Regions from separate parts of the Arthrobacter sp. MYb221 genome, predicted to be linked through region 2. Evidence: riboswitches for the same ligand, from Rfam matches in the RefSeq annotation. Region 2 holds a riboswitch; each other region holds the start of a gene.
What was found. A riboswitch is a leader RNA that binds a small molecule or an ion and turns the genes downstream of it on or off. The one in region 2 is predicted to bind thiamine pyrophosphate.

Region 1 (7,747 bases), on a different contig from region 2:
TGCCCACCAGCCGGTCGAAATGCTTCCGGCTGACGATTCGGCCATAATCCGGGTGGTTGATCGGGTCTTTGCCGTAGAAGCCGGCAATTGCCTGGCCAAGCCGTGAAATTAGCGCGTCGGTGTCCCCGAAAGAGAGCACATAGTCCGGGGCCACGCAGGTCTGTCCGGTATTCATGAACTTCGCATAGGCCAGGCGCTTGGCGGTGGGCAACGAGTGGTTGTCTACCACCGCCGGGCTTTTGCCGCCGAGTTCCAGGGTGGTGGGCGTCAGCTGCTTGGCGGCCGCTTCGGCGACCACCCGCGCGACCTGCTGTCCACCGGTGAAGAAGATGTGGTCCCAGCGTGCGGCGAGCAGCTCGGTGGCGGTGTCGACGCCGCCCTCGATGACCGCGTAGACCCGGGCGTCCAGGTACATCGGGAGCAGTTTCGCCAGCACCCCCGAGGTGGCCGGTGCGAGCTCCGAAGGCTTGAGCACCGCGGCGTTTCCGGCGGCGATCGCGGCGACCAGTGGAGCCAGCATCAACTGCAAGGGATAGTTCCACGGCCCGATGATCAGCACGACCCCCAGCGGCCGGGGTTCGACCTTGGCCATGGCCGGCTGCAGCGCGAGGGGAACCTTGACGGCGGTTGAATCCATCCACTCCGAGAGATGCCGTTGGGCATGGTCGATTTCGGAACGGACCACGTCGATTTCGCTGAATTTCGCCTCGGTGGCGCTCTTGCCAAGGTCCTCGGCGAGCGCGTCGAGGAATTCTCCCGTGCGTTCGGCCAGCATCTTTTCCAGGGCACGCAGCTGCTGGGCGCGAAAGCGCCGCGGGTGCGTAATGCGGGTGTCGGCGGAGCGGCGCAGGTGCCCGAGGACCTCGGTGATGCGCGAGGGGTGCTCGTCTACCGGCGGTGCGGCGTCGCCGACGGGATCTGGAAGCGGATTTGAGGTAAAGAGACCCATGGCTCGATGCTACTTCATTGATTCCCCGGGATATTCCATTTGTATCAGGTGTTTGATACATTAGTTTTTCAACTTACGGAGGTAATTATGGATCAACTCTCCACCGCCGCGTTCAGCATGGCGATCGGCGCAGCCCTGATCTACGCGTGGCTGCGCACGGTTGCCCGTCAAGACAACAGGCCCGCACTGCTGCGGGCGAGATCCCACTCCTTCTGGTGCGCGTTGATTGCCTTCTTCGTAAGCAGTTCCGGCGGGGTGAGCAACCAGCAAGCGGTCAACGCCGACGCCGGCGAATCCCTGTGGGCCAGCGACCTGCTCGCCGCCACCGGTCCGGCACTCTGGCTGCTGTCGATCTATCTGATCGGCCTCTACTCCTGGCCGTCGTCGGTGGCGAATGTGCGCGCGGCCTCCCTGGAACCTCGCTCGGTGATGACGCCGTTGCCTAAGGCCTTGAGTGCCGTGGCCGCGCTGGTACTCCTCGGCGCCGGTCTTACCCTGTGGATGATCCGCGACGTCACCGGGGTCCCCCCGCAATATGCGGTTGCCTCGTCGGACGCCTACGGAAGCACCTGGGTTTCGCAGTCCGCGACCGACGGGCTGCGTGCGGCGGACCAGATGCTGGCCCTGTTTGCCATCAACCTGGCCTCCCTGGCGCTGGCCCTGCTCATCGCGATGCTCTTCATTTTGCTGCGCAAACCGCTTGGTTCGCTCAGCCCCCACGATAACCAGGTATTGCGCGAAGTCTGGCTCAACCGGCTGCTGCGCACCTCGACCCTGGCCTTTGCGTCCGTTGGAGCCTCGGCGCTGCATTACAAGGCCTCGTGGCTTATGTCGCTGGATCGCACCATGTATCAACCCTGGCAAAACACCGCTAACGTGGCCATGCTCATCACCTTCATCGCCATGGCATTGTGGAAGCCACCGGAAAATTTTGCCAGAACCACTAGCCCAAAGCCAGCCTCCTCTTTTTTGCGGATGCGCGAAAATTTGCTTGCCATTGGATTCCTCACCACCGCACTCACACTCATCGCACTGGCCTGCTCCTCCTCGCTTGTGCAGACCGAGTACGCGGACAATGCGCGCCCCGGTGAGAACGCCCCGCAGGCAATTGTGTCGCTCCTGGTGGTAGCCCTCTTGTTCTTGGTGCTCAATGCCGGGTTCCTGGGCTACCTGCACCTGAAGTCCAGGGGAACCCATTCACTGGCTCGGCACAGCGCAGACCTGCCGCGCTATGTCTATGTGCTCGCCGGGCTCTTGCTCATCGGCGCCACATACCTGCTGATCAATCCACCATTCGAATATTTTTGGGGTCTAGTTCCGGTCAAACCGGTCTTCGCGCTGGGTGCGCTCCTCGCGTTGCTTGCCGCTACCGCCTGCCACATCTGGTGGGTTCGGCGTGCGGCCTTGCCTTGGGATGTCACCGTGGAGCAAGAAATTTGGTACCGCCAAGTCCACGAACTACGCGCCCTCCGCGTAGTCACCGCGGCGGCCGTCACCATGCTGGCCTGGGGTTACGAGGCAGGTCCCTACGTTTCGGCCGTGGGGATCATCGTCTTCTGCTGCCCGGCAGTGATCATTTTGGCCCGCCCAGAAGCTCGGGTGCCGCAGCGCGTATGAGCCACCATATTTTCGTGGACCTGGACGCGGCGGTCCCGCCCTATGAACAGATCCGCACACAAATCTCATCGCTGATTTCCTTGGGCGAGCTGCCGGCGGGAAGCAAGCTGCCTACGGTGCGCGCACTGGCCACCGATTTGGGGGTCGCTTCCGGGACGGTGGCCCGCGCCTACAAGGAACTCGAGGCCACCGGCCTGGTTTCCTCCCGACGGCGTGCCGGAACGGTGGTGAACGCCGGAGCGGATATGGAGAAATCCTCCGGTGATCTGGTTCAAGCGGTGGATCGGGTGTGGGAATTAGCCCGAGCTCAGGGAATCGACGAGGCCACCGTCAGGGCGCTGGTGCAACGCCGCGCACGGCAATAATTTGTTCTTCCGCGGCTTTGGTGAGTACGCTCTAGCCAGTGACACGGGGTGTCGGATTCACCGACTGAGATGAGACCCGTCGAACCTGAACTAGTTCAAACTAGCGGAGGGATGTCGCATGACCCTGACTTCCGTTGCCCGGAATTATCGGCAACAATCCCCTTTGGTGTTTTGCCTGACCAATACCGTGGTCGCCAACTTCACCGCGAATGCACTGCTGGCCTCCGGGGCGGCTCCGGCGATGACCAACCTGCCCGGCGAAGCCGGGCCATTTGCCGCGGTGGCCTCCGCGGTCCTGGTGAACCTGGGCACCCCGAGCACCGAACAGCTGCGCGCCATGGACGAAGCGGTCCATGGTGCGAACCAGGCCGGCACCCCCTGGGTGCTGGACCCGGTGGCCGTGGGCGCATTGCCGGTACGCACTGACTTCGCGCGAAATATCGTGGCCCAGCGCCCCACCCTGATCCGCGGCAATGCCTCGGAGATTCTGGCGCTGGCCGGGCGCAGCTCGACCGGGCGCGGAGTGGACGCGCAGGACACCGTGCACGCGGCCATCGAGGCTGGACGCGAGTTGGCCATCGAATATGGTTCGGTGGTCGCGATCTCCGGAGCGGCCGATGCGATCATCGATGCCAAGCGCACCACGCTGGTGCACAGCAACGGGATCGGCTTGACCGGGATTACCGGCGGCGGCTGCGCCCTGGGTGCAATCTGCGCCGGGATGCTCGCGGTGAGCGAAGACCCGTTCGACGCGGCCATCGCAGCCCACGGCCTGTACGGACTGGCCGCCGAAAAGGCCCTGGCCATCGGCCGCGGCCCGGGTAGTTTCGCCGCGGCCTTCCTCGACGAACTCTCGCTGCTGGACCCCGACGAATTGCACAACCTGCGCCTTGAGGAGGCAAATAATGCGTGATCTGGGAATCTACCTGGTAGCCAACACCGAAAGCTGCCAGCCGCGCAGCACCCTGGAAGTCATCGAAGGCGCGGTGGCCGCGGGAGTGCAGTGGGTGCAGCTGCGGGCCAAGAACGAGACGGCCCGCGAATTCTTCGAACTGACCTGCGCGGCGGCGGAACTCACCGCCGGCAAGGCCGAGCTGTTGGTCAACGACCGCATCGACGTATTCCTCGCCGCACGCGCCGCGGGGGCCGCGGTCACCGGCATCCATATCGGGCAGAAGGATATTGCGGTGCGCTACGCCCGCGAAATCATCGGCGAGGGAATTATCGGGCTCAGCGCGTCCACCGATGAACAGCTGGCCGGGGCCAACGCCGACGCGAAATACCTCGATTACCTGGGGGTCGGGGCGATCCGCGCGACGCCCACGAAGAAGGACCATCCCACCCCGCTGGGCATCGATGGATTCCTGCGGGCCAATCGGCTCACCGAGCTGCCCTGCGTGGCCATCGGCTCGCTGACCGCCGCGGACGCCGCGGCGCTGCGCGGCGGCGGGGCCGCCGGCATGGCGGTGGTCCGCGCAATCTGCGCCGCGGAGGATCCACAGGCGGCGAGCGCCGAACTGCGCAATCTCTGGGAAGGCGCCAAATGAGTCCCAACATTCTTTCGATCGCCGGCTCCGACCCCTCGGGAGGTGCGGGAATCCAGGCAGACCTGAAGGCCATCGGCGCCAACGGCGGCTACGGCATGGCCGTGATTACCGCGCTCACCGCGCAGAATACCCTCGGCGTGGATGCGGTGCAGGCCGTCGACGCGGGGTTCGTGGCCAAGCAGCTGGAATCGGTGTCCGCAGATGTGCGCATCGACGCGATCAAGATCGGCATGCTGGCCAATTCACAGATCATCACCGCGGTGTCCCGGTGGCTGGAAACGGTGCACGCTCCGGTGGTGCTGGACCCGGTGATGATCTCGACCAGCGGGGACCGGCTGCTGGCCGATGGTTCGGCGTTGGACGCACTGCTTTCCCGGGCGGATGTGCTCACCCCGAATACCGCAGAGCTTGCGGCCCTGCTCGGCGAGCAACCGGTGCGTGGCTGGGAGGAACTGCTCGAACAGGCCCAACGCCTGGCGGCCAAATACGAGGTGCTGGTGATCGCCAAGGGCGGCCACCTGCCCACCGAACGCTGCCCCGACGCGCTGGTGGGCCCGGCCGGGGTGATCGCCGGCTATGACGGCCCACGCCACGCCACCGCCAACACCCACGGCACCGGTTGCACGCTATCCAGCGCGCTGGCCACGCACTATGCCCGCGGCGGGGATTGGGCCACCGCCCTGGGCGCGGCGAAGGAGTACCTCTTCGCGGCGATTGCCGCGGCCGATGAATTGCAGGTGGGCAGCGGGCACGGACCGGTGAACCACTTTGCCGGGCTCTTCGCGGGGCACAGCGCGGATCCGATGGCCGATTGGTGGGAGCGGATCGCCGAGTTGCGCGGTGGAATCGATGAGCTTCAGTTCATCCTCGAGCTCTCCGCGGGCACGCTGGAGCGCGAACGCTTCGAGTACTACCTGGCCCAGGACGCCCTGTATCTGCAGCGCTATGCGCAGGTGCTCGCGCGGGCCAGCGCGCTGGCCCCGCAGCTCGAGGCGCAACGCTTCTGGGCCAAGGGCGCGGAAGGAATCCTGGAGGGTGAGCTGAAGCTGCACCGCAGCGAGCTACTGGACCTGGCCCCCGAGCCGAGCGCCACCACGTTGAACTACGTCAACCACCTCAGCTCCTGCGCATCCAGCTATCCGGAGCTGATCGCCGCGATCCTGCCCTGCTATTGGATCTATCAGGACATCGGCAATCGGCTGAGCGCCGCGAATCATGCCGGGCACCGGTATGAGAGCTGGCTGGCCACCTACAGTTCGGCGGAGTTCGACGAGGCCACCGCGGCGGCCATCGAGCTGGTCGCCGCCGCCTGGCGGCTCGCGGATCCGGCGCTGCGCGAGCGGATGTGGGATGCATTCCGGCGTTCGGCCGAGCACGAGCTGTCTTTCTTCGCCCAAGCGCACGCGAAGGGCGTAGACTTCTCTACGGCCTAAACGCGGGGCCAGGAATTCTGGAGGAACGCATGAATTGGAGCATTCACGGCAACGGGAAGACCATCACCGAAGGTGAGGTCGTTGCCCCGGATGAGCGGCTGCATTGGCCGCAGACCATTTCCATCGGAGCCCAGCATATTCTGGCGATGTTCGGCGCCAGCATCCTGGTCCCGACGCTGACCGGTTTCCCGGTGACCACCACGCTGCTGTTCACCGGCGTCGCGACGATCATCTTCTTGCTGATCACGAAGAACAAGGTGCCCAGCTACCTGGGGTCCTCCTTCGCGCTGATCGCCCCGGTGATGGCCTCGAAGGTCGGCGACGACTTCTCCGCGGCGCTGGGCGGCATCGCGATGACCGGCGCGGCGCTGTTCATCGTCGGCGCGATCGTGGCGAAGACCGGCACCCGGTGGATCCACGCGTTGATGCCGCCGGTGGTTATGGGCACCATCGTCGCGCTGATCGGCTTGAACCTCGCCAGCGCCACGCTGGCTCCGATGCGCGATTTCCCGGCGACGACCTTCCTCACGGTGCTCGCCGTGGTGCTGTCCACCGTCGCGTTCAAGGGGCTGCTCGGGCGCCTGTCGATCCTGGTGGGCCTGGTGATCGGCTACGCGATTGCGCTCCTCCAGGGCCAGGTGGACTTTGCCGCCGTGGGTCAGGCGGGCTGGATTGGGCTGCCGCAGTTCCATGCCCCCAGCTTTGACTTCAACGTGGCGTTGATGTTCCTGCCGGCGGTATTCGTGCTGATCGCGGAGAATATCGGCCATGTGCGTACCGTGGGCATCATGACCGGCAAGGACCTCTCCGAATTCAATGGGCGGGCGCTGATGGCCGATGGCGTCGGAACCCTGGTGGCCGGCATGGGCGGCGGCTCGGCGACGACCACCTATGCGGAGAATATCGGCGTGATGGCCGCCTCGCGCGTCTACTCCACCGCGGCCTATTGGGTCGCGGCGATTGCCGCGATAGCGCTGGCCTTCCTGCCGAAATTCGGGGCCTTGATCAATACCATTCCGGCCGGGGTGATCGGCGGGCTGGGGATCGTCCTGTACGGAATGATCGGCATTATCGGTGCCCGGTTGTGGATCGAGGCGAAGGTGGATTTCCAGAACCCGGTGAACCTGATGACCGCCGGAACCGGACTGATTATCGCGATTGCGGTCACCACCGATCTGACCTTCGGCCAGTTCCAGGTGGGCGGCATCGCGCTGGGCACCATTGCGACCCTTGTGGTTTACCACCTGATGAATACCGTGGCCAAGCTGCGCAATAGCACCCTTGAACCGGTTGAGCGCTAAGCCAAGACCGAAGAACCAGCCGGCATTGTGACGAAGCTCACGATGCCGGTTTTCTTTTGCCCTCCTGGAGAGGCCCGGCCTCGGCACCTTACCCGATTTGCGCGGGATTTCGGGGCTGGGTTGCGCGGATCCCCGAACCGCCCGAACACCTATTGTAAGGATTCTTTCCAAATTATGGCCAAGGTCGCATAAGCCGGCGGCCCGCGCGGGCATAAAACCCGCTGGAAATGTTTTGCGCCCCAGCCCAATCCGATAGCATGGCTCCTTGTGACTGCGACTACATCTGACGGAAAGATATCCGCTCGACTCATCCTGATCGCCCTCGGGGCTGCCCTGGGTGGGTTCGTTTTTGGATATGACTCATCAATCGTTAACGGCACCGTGGACGCTGTCGAGCACGAGTTCGGGCTCAACGCGCTAACCATCGGTTTCACCGTTTCCTGCGCCCTGCTTGGCGCTGCGCTCGGCGCCTGGATCGCCGGAATGGTCTCCGAACGCATAGGCCGCGTGCGCACCATGGTGATCGCCTCCGCGA
Region 2 (7,747 bases):
GGTAGCCGGTCACGCGCAAGGTGCCTAGGTGGTCGAAGAGTAGGCGGACGTTCACCCCGCGGCGTGCGGCGGCCTCCAATGCGTCGAGGACCGGGCCAACATATTCTTCATCATCGCCCATGATGTAGAACTGGATGTGCACGTAGCGTTGCGCCTGCTCGATGGCCTGGCGCATGGATTCCAGGGATGCCTTGTAATTGGAAAGCACCTCAATTTTGTTTCCTCCGTCAAGCGGGAACGCCCCAAGCTTGCGATTGAGGACGACCGCAGACTCCACCCATTCTTCGGTGGAGTGGAATTCTTCGGGAAGCTGCATGTGGGAGGTGGCGTTCGTGATGCTTTCATTGGCGCGGCGTTGCTTCTCCAAACGACGCCGCGAAAGCCTCGGATTCGCAAAAAGCAGGTAGGCGGCCAGGCCTGCCACGGGAATGAAATAGATCGCCAATAGCCAGGCCATGGCGGTGGTTGGACGGCGGTTTCCGGGGACGATGCCAATCATCACGAAGCGCACAATGATGTCAATTGCTACGGCAATTGGCCACAGGACGGCACCAATCTGAAGCAACAGTTCGCCGCTAGGCAACATCTAAACACGCTCCGCTCTCTTTTTCATTTACGAATTTAGCGTCTTTGACGCAGTCAGCGCGCCAAACTCCTTGACTTAGACTATCCAATCCGTGGCGACTTGTGCGTGCTTGAAGCCCTCATTGGTGCGTAGTGCGGCAAAGTTTCGATAATCTTTAACTATGAGCTCACTCGTATTCCTTGATCCGGCGTATCCTGCCGGGCGCTTGGCAGACATTAACGCACCACAACTTCCAGTAACCGCCCAAGGCGTGACTCGAGGCGATGGCGTGTTCGAGTCGATGCTGTACACCAACCAGGCCGTACGCAAAATGGAAGCGCATCTGGCCCGTCTGGCTATTTCCGCCGAGGCCTGCGATCTTGTCATCCCCGACGAGCACCGTTGGCGCGCGGCCATCGATACCGCCGTGGCTGACTTTGACGCCGATGGCGGCGCCGAAGAAGCAGTGGTCAAACTCGTGGTTTCGCGCGCTGATTCCGATGCCGAGCAGGCGCTGTGCTGGGTAACCGTGGCCCCCGCCCCGCAGTTGGGCAAAGACCAGCGCGAGACCGGAATCGACGTTCTGCTGCTGGACCGCGGCTACGATTCGAAGCTTGCCGAGCGGGCCCCCTGGCTTCTGATGGGCGCCAAAACCTTGTCCTATGCGGTGAATATGGCGGCCTTGCGTTTCGCGCACAAGCACGGAGCCCAGGACGTCATCTTCACCTCCTCGGACGGTGTGGTCTTGGAGGGCCCAACTTCAACCGTGCTCATTGCCCAACGCGATGGAGACACCAAACGGCTGATCACCCCGATGCTTGAAACTGGCATCCTGCCCGGCACTACCCAAAGCGCGATCTTCGACGCGGCGGAACAGTACGGTTGGGAGCTGGGCTACGGTCCGCTCCGACCGGAGGACCTCTATCAGGCCGATGGGGTCTGGCTGGTTTCTTCGGTACGGCTGCTCACTGCGGTCCACACCCTTGACGCGAAACCGCTGCGCCTAGACGCCGAGCTCCATGCGGAGCTCAGCGAGCTCAGCGCTTCGGTCCGCTAACTCCAGACCAGGTTGAAGGTGCCCGCCCACAAGGCGGCACCGATGGCCACGGTACCCAATAGCACACCCGTTGCCAACACCGCGCCGTCACGCCAGGTGAAGGACACCGAGCGCACCCAGGTACGTGTTCCCGTGCCAAAGCCCTTGGCTTCCATGGTCACCGCAAGCCTTCCGGCACGGCGCAATGCCTGCACCAACAGCGCGAGCACCTGCCCGAGCTTCGCCTTCACCCGTTGGGTCGGTGAGCGAAGGTCGCCGACTCCTCGCGCGCGGCGGGCCAGCGTCAGGGTGGTGAATTCCTCCACCAGCAAGCCCAGCAACCGCATCCCGGCAAGGGCTCCCAAGACGAATCGGTGCGGAACCTTGAGCTGTTGCGCCAAGGCGCCGCCGAGGTCGCTGGGGTTCGTGGAACTGAGCAAGAGCACCGTGGGCACCGCGAGCGCCAGGGTACGCAATCCGGTAGCTACTCCGGCGCTCACCGATCCTTCGGTAATGCTGAGTATCCCCAGGCTTAGCAGCGTTTCGCCGGAGTCTTCACCTACCAAGGCAATTCCCCAGGCGGCGAGGGCCCCGGCAACAATAAGCGGCCAGCCGCGGCGCATAAACGTGCCCAAACGCAAGCCCGCCAGCGGCAAGGCAAAGAGCGTAGCAAGGATGACCACGCAGGCAGAGACCCAGTCGATGGTCGAGATCAACGGCAAGGTTGCCGCAGCGATCGCACCCAGCTTGGCCAACGGATTGATTTTTGCCAGCCAGCTATCCCCCAAGGGCGCGTCGAGCATCGGGCCTTGGCGTACCGCTGCCGGCTTGGCATCCGGCTCCTCGCGAGTCATTACGATCTGCGCCGCGTTGAGCGCGTGAGCGAAATCTTCATCGTGGGTCACCGCGACCACGGTTATCCCCGATTCGAGCGCCTCGATCAGGATGTTTGCCAGTTCCAGCCACGTATTGGCATCTTGCCCGAAGGTCGGTTCGTCCAAGATCAATACATCTGGTGAGGCGGCCAGCACCGTCGCTACCGAAAGTCGGCGTTTCTCGCCACCGGAGAGCGTGAACGGGTTGGCCTCGCCCAGATGGGCAAGCCCCAAGCGGTCCAGCAGTTCCTCCACCCGCAGAGCAATCTGCGCTGGAGCGTACTTCTCGTTCTCCACCCCGGCCTGGCGTGCTCGGGTAGGTGCGAATGCCAATTCTTCGCGGACGCTTTGCGTGACGAATTGATGTTCCGGTTCCTGGAATACCGACCCGATCCGTGCAACCAATGCCCCTGCCCGCCAGCTGAAGGGTTGCGGACTCAACCCATCGGCCAGGTCGCTGCTTGCTTCGACACTGCCCGTAGCCGGCTCAAGCAATCCGCCTAAGGTCAGCGCCAAGGTGGATTTCCCTGCACCATTTTCCCCGCGAATTACCAACGCTTGGCCGGCGCGCAGCCGCAAGTTGATTTCGGCCGTGCGCACCGCCTGCGGATGGCGCGCCGCGCGCAGGTTCACCGCCGCGAGCAGTTCCGCTCCCTCGCGTGAGTGAAGAGGTTCGGTGTGCGGAACGTAGCCGGGAATCCAAATGCCCGCCCTGGCTAATTCACGGCGAATCTTTTCATTCTCAAAGAGCGCCCGCGGCTCGAGGTCATGGGCGATCCCTCCGCCAGGGGCAAGGACGAGTACGCGGTCTACGTGTTCTGCCCAGGCCTGCAAGCGATGTTCCACCACAAGCAGTGTCGCACCGGTGGCATTGGCGGCGGCAATCACCGCATCACGCAGCGGCGCGATCCCCGACGGGTCAATGTTTGCGGTGGGTTCGTCCAGGAGCATCAGACCGGGGCCCATAGCAAGAATCCCGGCCAAGGCCAGCCGCTGCTTCTGGCCACCGGAGAGTTCCTGGGTGCGGTGCGACAAATCCAGATTCCCAAGTCCTACCGCGCGAAGCACCTCGGGGATTCGCGCGCGGATCAGTTCCGGAGCCATTCCAAGATTCTCCGCACCGAAGGCGACATCGTCGCCGACCCGGCTCTGCACGATCTGTGTTTCGGGGTCTTGCTGCATCAACCCGACCGGGAAGCTGCGGGCAAAGGCATCCCGTCGCTGAATCTGCAGTTTGCCAGTGGCCTGCTGCCGTTCGTCGATCTCCAGAACTCCAGCCAAGGCGTGCAAGAGCGTTGATTTACCGGCGCCAGATGGGCCTAGCAGCAGGACCTTCTGCCCGGCGGGAATATGCAGGTCCAGTCCGCTAAGCGCCGGCAATGGACGTTCGGCATGGTGCCAGCCAAAGTTGTCGGCCGTGATCTCAAAGCCGCCACCGCCGAGGTGCCCGGGGGTGGCTTCGGTAGTCGAAGAACTCAATTCAGGCACTGCGCAGCGAACCTTCAAGGTGTGCCGAACGGCTAGCCAATGCTCCCAGGGCACCGGTCTTCGCCAGAGCACGGGTTGCCAACCACGAGAGAAGTCCGGCAATAACTAGGCCGGAAATGCCCATGGCAACTACGTGGAACAGCTTCATCGCCTCGGTGTACTCAGCGAAGTAACCCAGCAGGTAGGCTTCGCCGATTCCGCCGAAAATTCCCGACATGAATCCCGCAAGCAGTGCCACCGGCAGGTTCCACCGGCGGTACCTCACTGCGGCAAAGACCACCTCGGCTCCGAGCCCCTGGATCAGGCCGGAGAACAGCACCGCTAATCCCCATTGGGAACCTAGCAAGGCTGAGATGACGGCGGCGAGGATCTCGCAATACAGCGCGGCACCGGGTTTCCGGATAATCAACGCACCGAGCACCGCGGGAAAAAGCCACATGCCAGATACGAAGGCGCTTGCCGGTGGGAAAGCCACGAAAGCAAGGCTGACCAATCCGTATCCGGCGTTCCAAGCCCAAAAGATAACGCCCGAGGCGACCGCGATTACCGAGGCCACAACGATGTCGACCACGCGCCAGCTGGCACGGTTAGTTGCTGGTGCAACGTTCATAAGGTTTGTCCTCCTATGTAAGGAGGGGAGATGCACGGACCGGTGGGCGTTTAATCGCGCGCCATGATCCGCATCCGAGATGCTCGACTTCCTTCGCCGGTACTAGCCGGGGCAGGTTCGAGGGTCTGCGATCTATCGCACTCTCAGCGTCTTGCACCGCGAACGGCATGACGCTCCCCTGTCGGAATGATTACTGCTCAACCACCATACCGCAGGTATGCTGGGCTACAGAACGAAACCTTACGACGCGAATGCGAGGTCCTCATGAACTCAGTGCAGAAGCTTGTTACCCTTGGAATTTCCATGGGAGCGGGAATGCTTGGAAGCCGACTGGTCGACAAGGTCTGGAAAGGCTTCACCGGAAACGACGCGCCACGTCACGGCAAGGAAGCAGCCGCGGAAGCGAGTATGCGCCAGGCTTTGGGGTTCGCCATTTTCTCCGCCGTGGTCGCATCGATTATCCAGGTGCTGGCTGATCGCGGCACCAACAAGGCCATGAAGAAGTTCAGCAAGTAACATTGCCGAATTCCTTTGGTGGGGCAGGCCATTTGGCCTGCCCCACCAAAGTTTAACCAGCAGCTAGGTGCTCTCGGGCTCGTCGTTCTGTGCAGGTTTCGCTGGCGGCACCGCTGCGGTGGTTCCGGTCGTCTGCGAATGATTGCTAATGACCTGTTTTAGTTCATCAACATGCAAGGTTTCTTTCGCCACGTGCTTCGTGCGATATCCGGCGCGGCCAATCATGTGCGCCGATACCGGGGCAGTCAGCAGCTGCAATCCCCAGGCCAATGCAAAGACCGGGATCAGTCCCCAGCTGCGCAAGTGGATGATGAGTCCGGCGAAGAGCAGCAGGAAGCCCAATACTTGTGGTTTCGTGGCCGCGTGCATGCGTGAAAGCAGATCCGGGAAGGTAATTAAACCGATTCCGGCGATCAGCGACATCAGGGAACCAAGTACCAGCAAGAGCGCAGCGAGTGCTTCTAAGAACGTGTCCATTAGGCGTTCCTCTGATCCGATACGAACCGCGAGACGGTAACCGAGCCGATGAATCCCAAGGTGCATGCAACCACCGTGAACAGCAGGTAATCGGTGTGCCGGTTCAGCGCCATGTCTAGGCACAGCGCACTGGAAATGATCAACAGCATGACGTCGAGAGCGAGCACCCGGTCAAGAATCGAGGGGCCCTTGAAAACCCGCCACAGGCAAGCGATAGAGGCCAGCGCCAACATCACTCCGCCAATCCATACAGCTATTTCAATCATTTCTTGGGCTTCCTGCTGGAGAAATCCGGACCGCATTCATTCTTGATCGCCTCGTATTCATCGGGGCTTCCGATGGCCATGATCAACCGGCGTTCAATGTCGTGGATATTCGCTCGCGCCTTTTCCACATCCGCATCGCTATTCACATCGAGATAGTGCAGGTACAAGGTGGAACTGCTGCGGTCCACGTCCACCACGAAGGAACCTGGGATCAGGGTCAGCACATGGCCCACGGTCATCACTACCAAGTCAGATTCGGTGCGCAGCGGCACTGCGATCACCGCGCTGCGTGTCTTCTTACGGCGTACTATCGCAACTCGCGCCACATGGCCGCTGGCGACGAATACCTGACCGAGGAACCACGCGAAGAGCTTCAGGCAATACCAAAGGTTTATTCGTCCGGGAAGCACCACCGGCGGCAGCGGGAATAGATTCACGATGACGATCGAAATAATCGCGCCAAACAATAGATTCCCGGCCGAGAAGTCCTGCCACAGTGCACCCCATACGAAGATGAGCAGCAGGAGCAACGGCCACTCCTGCTTGAAGGTGGCACGGTGACGGACACCGGAGGTATCCAGCGCATCATCGATGCGCTGGTCACGATGTTTGAGGTTCTTGTCCTTCATGCGCCTTTCCTCCTAACTCAACGGTAGTACTGCGTTGATGAATGGTTCACGTGCAATCAATTCGGCCGCCACGCGTTCACAGAAGGCGAAGATCGGCCCGGCGAAAATGGTCAGCGCGATACCTGCGGCAACGAGCGAACCGGTCGCGTAGCGCATCCCCCAAGGCAGGGACTCGGATTCCAACTCGCGGGCAAGCTTCCTGCCCAGATGCGGGGACTCGGCGCCGCCTGCCGCGGCATGTTCCAGAACCCGCGTCGATTCTGCGATCAATTGCGCGTTCGGCACCTCGGCATCCGCCGCACGGCGCCAGAACATACGCGCCCACACACGAATAATCGCAAGCAGGGTCAGCAAACTGGTCAGCAGCCCGGCGCCGATGACCACCCAAGTCAAGGCGTCTGCCTCGGACGACGCCGCATGCAACAGCCCGAACTTCCCGAGGAATCCGGAGAAGGGCGGGATGCCGCCGAGGTTGATGGCCGGAATGAAGAAGAGCACGGCAAGCATCGGAGACAGCTTGGCCAGCGAGCCGAGTTTGGTCACGTTCGCGCTGCCTGCTCGGCGTTCGATGAGCCCGGCAACCATGAATAGCGAGGTCTGCACGATGATGTGGTGGCCCACGTAGTAGATGGTGGCGGCGATGGCCAGCGGTCCGCCGACGGCAACACCGAAGATCAGGTAGCCGATGTGGCTGGTTAGCGTGAACGAAAGCATACGTTTGAGGTCCGTCTGGGCCAGCGCACCGAGAATACCGATGACCATGGTCAATGCCGCAACCACCAGCAGCGCGGCGTTAACCGTCCCGCCGGGGAACAACAGCGTTTCGGTACGGATGATCGCGTACACCCCGACCTTGGTCAGCAGCCCGGCGAATACCGCGGTGACCGGGGCCGGAGCCGTTGGATAGGAGTCCGGAAGCCAGAGCGAGAGCGGGAAAACGGCGGCCTTGATGCCGAAGGCAATAAGCAGCAGCACGTGCAGGATCAGGTGCGGGCCTTGGTCCAGTTCGGGCAGCTTCACCGCCAGGTCTGCCATGTTCACGGTACCTGTGGCGGCATAGATCATTGCGATCGCCATCAGGAAGATCACCGAGGACACCACCGAAACCACCACATAGGTGGTTCCGGCGCGGATGCGTTCGGCGGTACCGCCGAGGGTCAGCAGCACGTAGCTGGCGGTCAGCAGGATTTCGAAGCCGACATACAGGTTGAATAGATCCGCGGCGAGGAAGGCGTTGGACACGCCGGCGAGCAGAATCAGGTAGGCCGGGTGGAAGACCGATACC
Region 3 (7,747 bases), on a different contig from region 2:
AACTTCGCCCTCGTTGTAGGTCGGGGCCGGCACGTGCTTGATGATGGTCTCGAACAATGGCTCGAGGTCCTCATTGTCTGGCAGGGTGCCGTCTTCTGGCTGGTTCTTCGACGCGTAGCCGGCCTTGCCCGAAGCGAAGACGACAGGAACGTTCAAGATCGCGTCCAGATCCAGATCTGGAGCTTCATCGGCCAAGTCCGAGGCCAGACCCAGCAGCAGATCCATGGAGTCGGAGATGACGCCTTCGATGCGCGAGTCCGGGCGGTCGGTCTTGTTCACGACGATGATCACCGGAAGGTTGGCGCTCAAGGCCTTGCGAAGCACGAAACGGGTCTGTGGCAGTGGACCTTCGGAAGCGTCAACCAGCAGAACCACGCCATCGACCATGGAAAGGCCGCGCTCGACCTCGCCACCGAAGTCAGCGTGACCCGGGGTGTCGATGATGTTCATGGTCATGTTCTTGCCCTCGGCGGCCGGACCGCTGTAGAACACCGTGGTGTTCTTAGCAAGAATGGTGATGCCCTTCTCGCGTTCCAACTCGCCGGAGTCCATCACGCGATCTTCGGTTTCACCGTGGCTGTCGAATGCACCAGTCTGCTGGAGCATTGCGTTGACCAAGGTGGTCTTGCCGTGGTCAACGTGAGCAACGATTGCTACGTTGCGCAGGTCGTCGCGACGGATGAGAGTTGTATCTGACATACGGGAAGGCTCACTTCGTGTAGAGAATTTAGGGTCTCGGAGGCGGGGCCACAGGCGACCCAACATACTATTTTACGCGCTCGAGGCAATTGCGTTGTTTATCTGTGGCGCAACATACAGAAATTACTTGATTAACGGGATCTAGCCGCGTGTTGAAATCCAATAGCGGAGCTTCGTATTTCCGCCGTTTTCTTCAACCGAGGGACGGTTTTGATCTATTTGGCCGCCGCACGCGATAATCGTTGCGCGCGAGGCGGCGTTCTGCTTATCACAGGTTACCAAAGCCGAGTCGACACCGTGGGATCCCAGCTCGGCGAGGGCGAATCTGCACAGTTGGGTGGCGATTCCCTGTCCGCGGAATTTCGGGACAACACCATAGCCCAGGTGTCCGCCGACTTCGCTGAGAAAATCGTTGAGTTCGTACCTCACCGAAACACGGCCAACGAGTTGTCCGTCCAGTTCGGCAACGAACAGTCCGCTGCGCACCCATCCCTCGGGGACGAACTCGCCGCTGCGCCCCTCGGCCATGCGCTCGATGTACGCCTCCCAGTTTTGGCGTGCGGACCACGTCGGAAGAAAATCAAAGTCATCGTCCAGCAAGTCGTGATGAGCGGCGATAGCCTGCCTTTCATCATCCGGAACAAGCTCTCTGATCACTAGTTTCGTGGAACGCTGCATAGCCTCAGTATGTCAGCACCGGCTAGTAAGTCACTATTTCATCGCGGATTTCCGCAAGCCACCCAAGCGTTCCCCCGCGCAAACTCCGCACCCGGGCGCTGCCTTCGGGGAGCGACTGGTTCAATTCCGTGGCGGCGCGCAGCGAGCGAACACCGGTTTTGCACACGAAAACCAGCTCGGTTGCAGGGAAGCTCTGAAGCTCCCGCCAGCCTTCGTTGGCAAGTCTTTCCAGCGGGAAGTGGACACTGCCGGGAATGACCGCAAGCTCGCGTTCCCACCCCTGGCGAACATCTACCACCAGGACTTCCCGGGCGGCCCGAAGCAGTTCAAATTCATTTGCGTTCAGCTCCTGGGCGGAGCCTGCAACCGCACAGGACGCCACGGTATATTCACCGAGCCCGGTGACCGGAGCACGCTCCGGATCTCGTGCAAACGTCAAGATGCGCACGCTTGCGTCCAACGCGTCGTAGAGCCAGAGCTTTCCGCTCAAAGGTGCTCCGACGCCGGTGATCAGCTTCAGCGCCTCGGTGGCCATCAGCGAACCGATGACTCCGCAAAGGGCCCCGAAGACTCCTCCCTCGGCACAGGAAGGGACCGAATCCGCTTCCGGGAGGTCGGGAAAAATATCCCTGAGCATTGGGCCCACTCGGGGGTCGAACACCGAGACCTGACCGGAGAATTGGAAGATGGTGCCCCAGACCAGCGGCGTCTGGGTCAACTCCGCGGCATCGTTTGACAGGTACCGGGTGGCGAAATTGTCGCTGCCGTCAATCACCACATCGTGTTCGGCAAAAAGTTCCAACGCGTTGCCAGGATCCAGTCGCTGTGCGTAGAGCCGCACAGAAACTTCGCTGTTCAGTTCTTCCGCCAGGCGCCGCACCGATTCAACCTTAAGCTGGCCCTGGTCCGTTTCACGGTGCACGGTCTGGCGTTGCAGATTCGAGAGTTCGACGGTGTCCGGATCGATCACGCTCAGCTCTCCGACGCCGGCCGCGATCAGGTAGCTGGCGATAGGGCTGCCCAATCCCCCAGCGCCCACGATCAGTACCTTCGCGTTCGCGATACGCTCTTGGCCTTCCACACCCACCCCGGGCAGGGACAGATGGCGGGTGTACCGGGCGAGTTGTGCACGGCTGCGCGGCGGCATCGGCTTGGTAGACATCAGAATTCTCCAACGAGTCTTTGCATCATTCCCGCTGTCGGAGATGAGGCCAGCGCGAGATCGCGTTGCGGAATACGCCCGGCAAGGAACGCCGCGCGCCCGGCCCGGACCGCGTCGCGCATCGCGGCGGCCATCAAGGGCGCGTTTTGCGCTCGGGTCACCGCGCTGGCGAGCAGCACCGCATCGCAGCCCAGCTCCATCGCCTTGGCCGCATCCGAGGCGGTCCCCACCCCGGCGTCGAGGATCACCGGCACCCCGGCGCGCGCGGTAATCGTTGAGATGTTGTGCGGATTCAGGATCCCCATTCCGGAGCCGATCGGGGATCCGGCCGGCATGACCGCTGCCACGCCTAGCTGTTCGAGCCGCATGGCCAGGGCCGGATCATCGTTGGTATAGGCGAAGACCTTAAAGCCGTCGGCGACGAGTTCTTCGGCCGCGGTGAACAATTCGATCGGATCCGGCAGCAGCGTATGCTCATCGGCGATCACTTCGAGCTTGATCCAGTCGGTTTCCAACGCTTCGCGCGCCAGCTGGGCGGTGAGCACCGCATCTCGCGCGGTGAAGCATCCGGCGGTATTGGGCAGCGGGCGCACCCCGTTGCGCGCCAGCAGCTCGTACACCGATCCGGAACCGGCCGCGGCGAAATGGCGAATGGCGACGGTGGTCAGCGCGGTGCCCGAAACATGCAGGGCCTGCTCGAGGGTATGCATCGAGGTCGCCCCGCCGGTGCCGAGAATCAGCCGGGAGTCGAAGCGTTCCCCGGCGACCTCGAAGCCATCGGTGTCAAGAGTTAGCTCTTCCATCTTCAGCCTCCCTGAGCCGCGGTGACGAGTTCAACCCGGTGGCCGGGCTTCAGCTCGAAGTCATTCCAGCCACTGCGCGGGACAACTGCCGAGTCCACCGCCACCGCAACGCCTAAACGCGACCCGTCGCTGGCCCGTCCGTCCGTTCCGATGCTCTTTCCCAAGTGCGCCGCGAGCAGCTCGCGCACGGTGCTTCCCGCCGGCACGGTGGCCGCCTCGGTGTTGAGGATAAATTCGATCTGTTGCATCTTCTCTGGCTCCTAAAATGGTGTGCTGTTGGCGAGTTGCGCGCCAAACCTATCGAGTGAAACGCTGGTCAGCTGTTGTGCATCTGCCGGGTTCCCGAGCAGCAGCTCGGTCCCCAGCCGTGCGCCGAGCGGGGTAAGCAGCACCCCGTGGCGCGAATAACCGGTGGAAACCACCAGTCCCTCATCTACGCGTCCGAGCAGCGGCCGATCATCGGGTGTCGCCGGTCTGGCCCGCACGATCGCCTCGTTCAAGGTGGTGTCGACGATGCCCGGCACGAGCCTGCGCGCATTGTCCAGCAGGGCGTGCATTTCTCCCACGTTCACCTGCTCTTGGCTGTCCTCGCGGCTCGACGCGCCCAGCACGAGGCTTCCATCGGTGCGTGGCACCAGGTAGACCGGCTGCCGATGCACGATTCCGCGCACGGTGTGCTTGATCAGCGGCGCGCCCACCGGTCCTTGGAGCCTGAGGATGTCTCCGTAGACCGGGCGCAATGGCAGAGCTGGCGCACCTGCTAGCGCGCCCAACCCGTTGGCAAGCAGTACCTGATCGCCATGGATTTCTTGGCCAGTTGAGGTAAGCACTCCACTGGTCCGTGATCCCTGGCGCAGCAGCCGCACCGCCGTTTCGCGCACGATCGACCGGTCAAGCTCATCGATCAGGATGCGCAGCAGGGACCGCGGGTCCAGTTGCTGGTCTTCGGCGCAGCGGATGGCGCCGGCGATGCCGGTGGCAAGCGCCGGCTCGAGTTTGCGTGCCGCGCTGCCCAGCAGCCGCTCGGCGCTGAATCCCAGCGAGGCTTGCAGCTTCATGAGCGCAAGCAGTGCGTCCATATCCGCGGTTTCGGCGGCGACGACCAGCGTGGAGTTTTCTACGTACGCTGGTCTGCTGCCGGTGGTTTGTTCCACGCGGTCAATGAATGCGGGGTATTCCTTGGCCGAAGTGGCCATCAGGCGGTGAAGTGCGCCCTGTCCCCAGGTGGTTTCGGCGGTCGGTGCGAGCATTCCCGCCGCGGCGTGGCTGGCTCCTAGCCCAGGCGCCGGATCCACTAGCGTGATTTCGGCGCCGCGGGCGCGCAGTTCGAATGCCGTGGCAAGCCCGATGATTCCGGCGCCGACAATGACTATATGCACGAAGGCATTTCCTTCCTACGGCGGCATGACCCGCATCAGGTGTAGCGGTCGGCACATGGCCCTCTCAGCCCAATCGCTGTTGGGCTCCCGCGGAGTACTTGGATTATAAGCATGCCTCAGCTCACTTTGGCGAACTTCATGACTTCAACCTGTGCTTCTGCCTGTGTTTTACTCGTTGGCATGAGCGAATTCAGTGGTCCGGAGGATTTGTCTACCGATCATCGACTGGCACAGGTTGTCATCGATGGCGAACGGCAACTGCTCTTGCCTGCCGTCCGCCGGGATCGGCAGGCATTATTGCGGCTGCTCCACGCAGATTTCGAAGAGGTTGGTGCCTCGGGCAGGTGCTATTCTCGCGCGCAGATTATCGAGCAGCTGTGCAATGAACCAGTCGTTGAATCGACTAGGGACGAAGTGCATGATCCGCGCGTGCGCAGGCTCAGCGATTCGCTGCTGATTCTGCGGTGGCGAACCAAGCCGGAGAACCTGAGCCAACGCACCTCGCTCTGGGTTCATTCGGCCCAAGGTTGGCAATTGCTCTTTCATCAAGGCACCGGTCAATCCGCGTCGTCCCAGATCAGCGGCCGGCGGCTCGGCGCCGCTGGCGAAACGACGGCATCTTTGCGTCCGCTTCGCCTAGCGGATGCACCGCAAGTCCTCGCGGCCTTCCTTTCGAGCCCGGATATGGCCCGGCAAGGCGAGGTGAGTACGCTTGCCGAGGCCGAAGCCTATGTCCGCATGTTGCTCGAATTCCCGGCCCGGCAGGTTCCGTTGGCCGTCGTCGAGAATTCTGCGCTCGTTGGTCTGGTGTGCGGGACCATCGATGAGGCGAACCTGAGCGCCTGGGTCTGGTATTGGCTGCACGCGGAGCATCGGGGCCGCGGGTTGAGCAGCCGGGCGTTGGCCGCCCTCTCGGCGGAGTTATTCTCCAGCTACCGCTTGCAGCGACTGGAGTTGGGTTTGCGCGTGAACAATCCGGCGTCGAAGATAGTCGCCGAGCGTTGCGGGTTCATTCTCGAAGGACGCGAGCGCGGCAAGTTCCTGATCAATGGCCAGCGGATCGATGTGTTGAATTATGCGCGGTTGCCCACCGATCCCATCCCGCCGATCAGTCCGCTGGAGTTTCGCGCGGAGGCGGCGGGAGGCTGATTTTCTTCGGGGCCGCAGCGGAACGGAATCGAGTAGGTGGGGGTGTCTAGCCCCCACCTCTCACACCACTGTGAGTCTTGTAGTGGCTGGTCTGGGATCAGCTGGCAAGGTAGGAACCAGGCCTCTCACTGCCGGGAACATGACTCATCACACTACTGACCCGTATGGTGTCATTGTCCGGAATTGTCTGCTCTCGGTGGTGGGCGGCCGGCACCTACCCGGCCCACCCCGGTAGCCTGATCAGAAGATTGTCCACCCAACAGGGCGTGACCCATCACAGTGTTGCTCCGACGGTGACCTCTCCCCGGACCGGTACCGGCCGTACGGCCGAAACCCTTGTCCGTGAAAAGAAGAGAGCACCGAGCCGCATGACTATCCTCCCCCAGAGCATCGCCAAAACATACTCCTACATCATCGGCGTGGACACCCACGCGAAAAAGCATGTCTACGCCATCATCACCAACAGTGGTGAACACCTCGAAACCCGCGATTTCCCCACCACCAGCGCCAGCATCAAACGAGCCATCGCCTGGGTCGGCAGACGCACCGGTGGAGATGCCAACACCCTATGGGTGATCGAAGGAACAGCCTCCTACGGAGCGATCCTCACCGGCGCCGTCTCCGACGCCGGTTACACGGTCGCCGAAGCCCCCGGCGGCTACGCAAAAGCCGGACGCGGCGTGGGCAAAACTGATCCACTAGACGCCCAGAGAATGGCCGCAGCAGCGCTACCAGTGGACTGCGAAAAGTTACGTATTCCACGGCAGAACGACGGGGCCCGCGCCGCATTACGCGTACTGGTCACAGCCCGTGACATGCTGGCCGTAGAACGCACGAAATACGTCAACGCACTCACCGCGCTTCTGCGTGTGACCCTGCTGGGTATCGATGCCCGCAAACCCTTGAGCAACGCTCAGATCCTCGAGGTGGCGGGCTGGCGCACCCGGGATGAAACCATCGAATTACGGGTTGCCCGCGCCGAGGCGGTACGCCTGGCCCGACGCATCGGTGAACTAGACACGGACATCAAGGAGAACTCCTCGGAAATGTCTGAATTGGTCAAGCTCAGCGAAGGCAAGGAACTGCTTAACGTCACAGGTATTGGGCCGGTGGTCGCGGCGGTCTGCGTAGCGGCCTGGTCGCATCCCGGCCGAGTGCGTTCGGAGGCCGCGTTCGCCTCCTTGGCGGGAGTGAATCCTATCCCTGCGTCTTCGGGGAATACGGTGCGCCACCGGCTCAATCGGAGAGGGGACCGAAAGCTGAATAAGGCGCTGCATACTGCTGCATTGGTGCGGATGACCCATGACGAGGAGACGAGGGCCTACGTTGAGAAACGTACCGCGGAAGGCAAGACAATCAAGGAGATCCGCCGGTGCATCAAACGGTTCTTAGCTCGCCGAATCTTCAAGATCCTTGAGTCCGCCGAAATGCTACCGAGCAAGGCTTGACAGATATAGAAGAATCCGGACATGCGGGCCCGCATCCGGCGGTTCGCCAAGTCATTTAAAACGGTCCCAAGCCCGGCGAAAGAGCAACACACCCAACTCTTCCCAATAGGAATTCGGCAGGGCACGCTGAAGAATCGGAGAACCAGCCACACGCCAATAAGCACGCGAGCTATTACCCCACTGGTAAGCCTGATCCTTGACGATACCCAGACGACGAAGATTCGCCACCCGAGTCCTCGGAAGCTTCCATTCCTTCCAACGGATCTGACGCATCCGATGCCGAAACCACTTATCAAGCTCAGAGAACTTCTTCGGTGTCGCAGACAACCGGAAATAGCCCATCCAACCCCGAACATAACGGTTCAGCTGACCGATGCGGTAGTCTATCGACACACTCCACTTACGGGAAGTCAGCCTCCGAATCGTATC

Region 1: another riboswitch for thiamine pyrophosphate. It lies ahead of thiM (hydroxyethylthiazole kinase); the one in region 2 lies ahead of CQ015_RS10620 (ECF transporter S component).
Region 3: another riboswitch for thiamine pyrophosphate. It lies ahead of thiO (glycine oxidase ThiO); the one in region 2 lies ahead of CQ015_RS10620 (ECF transporter S component).

Annotation. Positions count from the first base shown of each region.
Region 1 is NZ_PCPW01000014.1:66,921-74,667, reverse strand. It holds gene CQ015_RS15365 (aldehyde dehydrogenase family protein) at 1-949, opposite strand, end outside; gene CQ015_RS15360 (hypothetical protein) at 1,037-2,566, shown strand; gene CQ015_RS15355 (GntR family transcriptional regulator) at 2,563-2,931, shown strand; TPP riboswitch at 2,966-3,060, shown strand; gene thiM (hydroxyethylthiazole kinase) at 3,050-3,844, shown strand; gene thiE (thiamine phosphate synthase) at 3,837-4,478, shown strand; gene thiD (bifunctional hydroxymethylpyrimidine kinase/phosphomethylpyrimidine kinase) at 4,475-5,911, shown strand; gene CQ015_RS15335 (uracil-xanthine permease family protein) at 5,941-7,212, shown strand; gene CQ015_RS15330 (sugar porter family MFS transporter) at 7,480-7,747, shown strand, end outside.
Region 2 is NZ_PCPW01000007.1:156,103-163,849, forward strand. It holds gene cls (cardiolipin synthase) at 1-586, opposite strand, end outside; gene CQ015_RS10610 (aminodeoxychorismate lyase) at 747-1,622, shown strand; gene CQ015_RS10615 (ATP-binding cassette domain-containing protein) at 1,619-3,955, opposite strand; gene CQ015_RS10620 (ECF transporter S component) at 3,957-4,574, opposite strand; TPP riboswitch at 4,646-4,764, opposite strand; gene CQ015_RS10625 (DUF4235 domain-containing protein) at 4,839-5,090, shown strand; gene mnhG (monovalent cation/H(+) antiporter subunit G) at 5,154-5,567, opposite strand; gene CQ015_RS10635 (monovalent cation/H+ antiporter complex subunit F) at 5,567-5,833, opposite strand; gene CQ015_RS10640 (Na+/H+ antiporter subunit E) at 5,830-6,462, opposite strand; gene CQ015_RS10645 (Na+/H+ antiporter subunit D) at 6,475-7,747, opposite strand, start outside.
Region 3 is NZ_PCPW01000003.1:375,680-383,426, forward strand. It holds gene typA (translational GTPase TypA) at 1-699, opposite strand, end outside; gene CQ015_RS06230 (GNAT family N-acetyltransferase) at 841-1,377, opposite strand; gene CQ015_RS06235 (ThiF family adenylyltransferase) at 1,400-2,539, opposite strand; gene CQ015_RS06240 (thiazole synthase) at 2,539-3,342, opposite strand; gene thiS (sulfur carrier protein ThiS) at 3,345-3,590, opposite strand; gene thiO (glycine oxidase ThiO) at 3,603-4,721, opposite strand; TPP riboswitch at 4,717-4,822, opposite strand; gene CQ015_RS06255 (GNAT family N-acetyltransferase) at 4,902-5,870, shown strand; gene CQ015_RS06260 (IS110 family transposase) at 6,239-7,318, shown strand; partial or broken gene CQ015_RS06265 (group II intron maturase-specific domain-containing protein) at 7,370-7,747, opposite strand, start outside.